2 regions of the Clostridium sartagoforme genome follow, and region 2 is predicted to be linked to the other one. Evidence: riboswitches for the same ligand, from Rfam matches in the RefSeq annotation. Region 2 holds a riboswitch; the other holds the start of a gene.
What was found. A riboswitch is a leader RNA that binds a small molecule or an ion and turns the genes downstream of it on or off. The one in region 2 is predicted to bind thiamine pyrophosphate.

Region 1: linked by a shared signal. The riboswitch ahead of thiT (energy-coupled thiamine transporter ThiT) and the one ahead of ABDZ60_RS18505 (MTH1187 family thiamine-binding protein) in region 2 are both predicted to bind thiamine pyrophosphate.

Annotation. Positions count from the first base shown of each region.
Region 1 is NZ_BAAACH010000008.1:5,558-7,974, forward strand. It holds gene pulA (type I pullulanase) at 1-64, shown strand, start outside; gene thiT (energy-coupled thiamine transporter ThiT) at 578-1,231, opposite strand; TPP riboswitch at 1,294-1,394, opposite strand; gene ABDZ60_RS02245 (L,D-transpeptidase family protein) at 1,583-2,417, shown strand, end outside.
Region 2 is NZ_BAAACH010000039.1:254,908-257,324, forward strand. It holds gene ABDZ60_RS18490 (metallophosphoesterase) at 1-301, shown strand, start outside; gene ABDZ60_RS18495 (TatD family hydrolase) at 317-1,051, shown strand; gene ABDZ60_RS18500 (hypothetical protein) at 1,082-1,318, shown strand; TPP riboswitch at 1,441-1,548, shown strand; gene ABDZ60_RS18505 (MTH1187 family thiamine-binding protein) at 1,676-1,966, shown strand; gene ABDZ60_RS18510 (ABC transporter permease) at 1,938-2,417, shown strand, end outside.

The sequences.
Region 1 (2,417 bases), on a different contig from region 2:
GAAAGTTAAAACATCAGAAATTCCTAGATTAAAATCATATTCAATTATGATTTTATACTCATAAGATTTAAATTGCGAATATAAAGGCTACGATAAATAGATATGTTTCATAAGCTAAATAGCTACGCAAAGAAGTACTAAGCTCGGAGAACTACTATGCCAAGAGTTTTGGTTAAACTCGCTGCTCTCAGACAAACCAACAACACTAAGGCATAGTAGTTCTTCCTTCACCAAGTACTTCTAGTTTCTCGCTATATGCTTATTTCACATATTCTATTTACCTTCGCCAACTTATATTAAGAATTTAAATTAATAATGAATTAAGTTATTGGTAAAAAATAATTGGTGAGGCAAATTAAAAACTTAGTTAAGTGGAGCAGACTATAATTGAGCTTGATACCTGTTCCCTGACACCTGTTCACTGTTACCTTTTACCTAAGAAGCTTGCTTCGCAAAATAAATCTATAGTTTACATCTAGTACTTGTTACCTGATACCTGATAACTGTTCCCTAAAAAAATAAAACAACTGTGCATTGTGCCTTGTGAACTGTGAACTGAAAAATGCTTCACAAAATTTTACAACTGTTTACTATGAAGGCTAGAACTTTTTTCTATAATTCTATTTAATGGCAGTAATGCAATGATAACTAAAACTACAATTAAGTTTCCTCCAACAACTGAACCATTAACAATTAGAGAATAAAGGGTAGGAGACCATCCATCAGGAGCAAATTGCCCAAAGAATAGAACACCTGATATAAAGTGAAATATAAATCTTACAAACATACCTATAAAAGTTCCAATTAGCTTTTTATTTTTGAAATATCCAGCAAGCCCAATAGCCATGAAAGGAAGAGGATAATCAAATAGTACTTGAATTGGATGAAGTATATAAGGACTTAAGATTAAATAAATAACTCCAAATAAGAATCCAGCAAGCATACCAATTTCAGGTCCATAAATAAAGGAAATTATTAAAATTGGTACCATACTTCCTAAATTTATACTTCCTGCGCCATTAGGCAAGTCCACTATTTTTATAAGATGAAGTATTGTAGCTAGTGCTAAAGCTATACCTATTCTAGACATTATTTTAGCATCAAGCTTAATCCTTTTAAACTTTATAAGAGCTAATATTAAAATTATTACGCCTATTAAAGTTGCCAAAGAAAGTGGGCTTTTAAAAATTTCAATAAAACTTTCTTTTATTGTGTTAATAAAATTATTCATAAAAAATACCTCCTAAAATATGCTAGGAGGCATCTATATAGCTTAATAAAAAATTAATTCTACAAAATACATTGTGACTTTCCTACGCTGGTATTATCCAGATCAGGTAAAGAGGGTTAATGATTAATCATTTCTCAGCCAAAAGGCACCCCTAGCACTTAAATTATTTAATTTATAAGTAAAGTTTATATAAAAATAATTAAAAAGTCAATAAATTTTATTAGTAGATATTTGTAATAAATTACCGTTTATTTATTTTTCAAAAAAAGGTACTATATATTTAAGGACACAGTGCATAGTTTAATGAATAAATTTTTATATTATTTATAATAGTTTATAGGATGGGGAAAAATGAGAAACAAAAAAAAGATAAAAGCAATAATAATTTTTCTTATATCTATTATTATTTTAATAAGTAGTAGTATTTATATTGTGAAAGCAAATAATGATAGAAAATTAAAAGTGCAAATAGAAGAAATAATTAAAGAATTTGATGATATTGAAATTATTAATATGAATAGTAATGAAGAAAATGTATATAACCATCTAAAAGAAAATTTTAATGGAAACATAGCTAATAAGAATTTAAATGGAGCAAATGATATTATAACTCAATTAAGTAATTTAAAATCATCAGTGGAAAAAAGAATTAAAGATGAAGAAGATAAAAAACTAGAAGAAGAAAAGATAAAAGAAGATTTAGGGAAAAAAGCTGTTGAGAAAGAAAAAAATGAGGAAAATGATTCTACAGTTTTAGAAAATAATAATAATGAAATAACTAATAGTAACAATAGTACACAAACTCAAAACAATAATAATCCTAAAATTGCTAATACATCTGTAGCAAAAAGCTCAAATCAAATAATTTCTGTTGTAAGTACAGGGGGAAGTACAGCGGAGTTAGTTTTATGGCAGAAAGATAGTAATGGTAATTGGTATGAATATGACAGTATGTTTGCAAGATTAGGTGAAAATGGAATGAAGAAAGCAAGTGAAGTATATGAAATGGACTTATGCACCCCAACCGGAGTATATAGTTTAACAGAAGCATTTGGAGTAGCACAGAATCCAGGAAGTAAGATTCCATATAGAGTACTAGATGGGTCAGAATATTGGGTAGATGATGAAAGTTCATCTTACTATAATACAATGCAGTTTGGCTCTGCAAATGGAAGATGGAATTCAG
Region 2 (2,417 bases):
GGAGGAATTTAAGATTTTACTTTCACATAGGCCAGAAATATTTGATTTATATTGTGAATATAATATAAATATGATTTTTTCAGGGCATGCTCATGGTGGACAATTTAGAATTCCATCTATAGGAGGACTTTTTGCACCAGATCAAGGATTTTTTCCTAAATATACTAGTGGAAATTACACTAATGATAAATCTACTATGTTTGTTAGTAGGGGGCTTGGAAATAGTGTACTGCCAATAAGATTATTTAATAGGCCAGAAATTATATCTGTAACCTTAAAATCTTCAGATGAAAAGTTATAATTAAAGGAGAACAAAATGTATATAGATGCACACACACATTTAGATTTCTTTAAAGAAAATATAGAAATTGCAATTAAAGATATAAATGAAAATGAAATATTAACTTTAGCAAATAGTATGGATATAGAAAGCTATATAAAAAATAAGGTGTATAGTAAACAAAGTAAATTTATTAAGCCCTGCTTTGGTATTCATCCTTGGAAAGCAGCAGAATATAAAGGAAGTTTAGAAGAGCTTATACCATATATAGAAGAAAGTGAAATTATAGGTGAAATAGGTTTAGATTATGTTTGGGTGGAAGATACAAGCACCTATGAGGCACAAAGAAGAATTTTTAATTTTATATTGGAAGAAAGCATTAAAAGGAATAAGTATGTAAGTATCCACACAAAAGGAGCCGAAGAAGAAATTTATAATGCGCTTAAGCGTAATAATTATAATAAAGCTATTATACATTGGTATAGTGGAGAAATAAGTACTTTAGAGAAATATATTAAACTTGGTTGTTATTTTACAGTAAGTGTAGATATAGGTTATTGTGATAAAGCGAATGAAGTTTTAGATAAGATACCACTAAGTAAATTACTTATAGAAACTGACGGACCAACAGCGTTAGAATGGGTAAATGGAGAATATGGTTATCCAAGTGCAATAATAGATGTAGCTAAAAAGGTTTCAGATTATAAGAAGATAGAGCTTGATGATCTATTAAGAAGTATAGAGAAGAATTATTATAAAATCATTAATTAAAAGAGTTTAGAATAAGGGGAGAAATGTTAAATGAAAGGTCTTATGTTTTTGGGAATACCAATGCTATTTATGATAGCAGTTTTAATTTTATTAGGTATGTATGTATATAAAGTTATTCAAAATCAATCCTCATCTTTAAAAATTATGATTATTGGTATAGCCGTAATATTATTTTCTATATTAATATCAATGTCAATAATAAAAATTATAGTGGGAATCTTAGGGCTTTTAATTGTGCTATATGGGGCAAATAAAAGTGAAGACTAGAATATAAATAAAAGGAAGTAAGCATCTAAAAATATTATTTAATAGGATTCTCTACTTGATAGACATTATTGATTAACTTGACATTTATAGTAAAGATGAATAAAATGGAATTATAAAAAGTAAATATAAATCTGGGGGGGCAGTGAACTGCCTGAGATAAAATTGATACTATTTTGACCCATAAACCTGATTTGGATAATGCCAACGTAGGGAGATTATTTGTTATTAATTAATGAATATACAAATTGAACTATAATACAGTATTTCTAGTCAGAAATACTGTATTTTTTTACTCTATGTACAAAATCTAATATTTGATTTGTTTACTTTTAAATATATTTAAAGGAGGAGAGGACTATGTCACTTTGCAATGTAAGTCTTCAGGTTATACCAACAGTAAATGAGGATAGAATTTATCCGGTTGTGGACAAGGTTATAGAATATATAGCATCTAAAGGTGTTAAATATGAAGTAGGTGCTATGGAAACAACAATGGAGGGCGAACTTGAAGAATTACTAGAAATAGTAAAAAAAGCTCAAGAAATTTGTACAGAAGAAGGTGCATCAAGAGTAGTATCTATGGTTAAAATAGATTATAAAAAAGAAGGCGTGACGATGGATGAAAAAATTAAGAAGTATAGGGAATAAAATAGCACCTATAGTTTTTATTTTAATTTTATTAATTATATGGGAGTTTATAGTAAATGTTGGAGGGATAGAAAAGTATATATTACCCGCTCCCACAGATGTTATAAAAGTATTAATTAAAGACTTTAGAACAATGATCCCACATATTTCAGCAACTTTATATGAAGGAATGGTAGGGTTTTTAATTGCAATAGTATTATCTATTATATTGGCAGTGATTATGGATATGGTTCCATTAATAAAAAGATCCTTATATCCAGTTCTTGTTATTTCTCAAACTATACCAACAGTTGCTCTTGCACCATTATTTATAATTTGGTTTGGTTTTGGTGCATTGCCTAAAATAATTGTTGTAGTTATAGTATGTTTTTTCCCTATAGTAATTAGTATAGTTGATGGGCTTGAAGGTGTAGATAAGGATTTAATAAATCATTTTAAATTAATGGGAGCA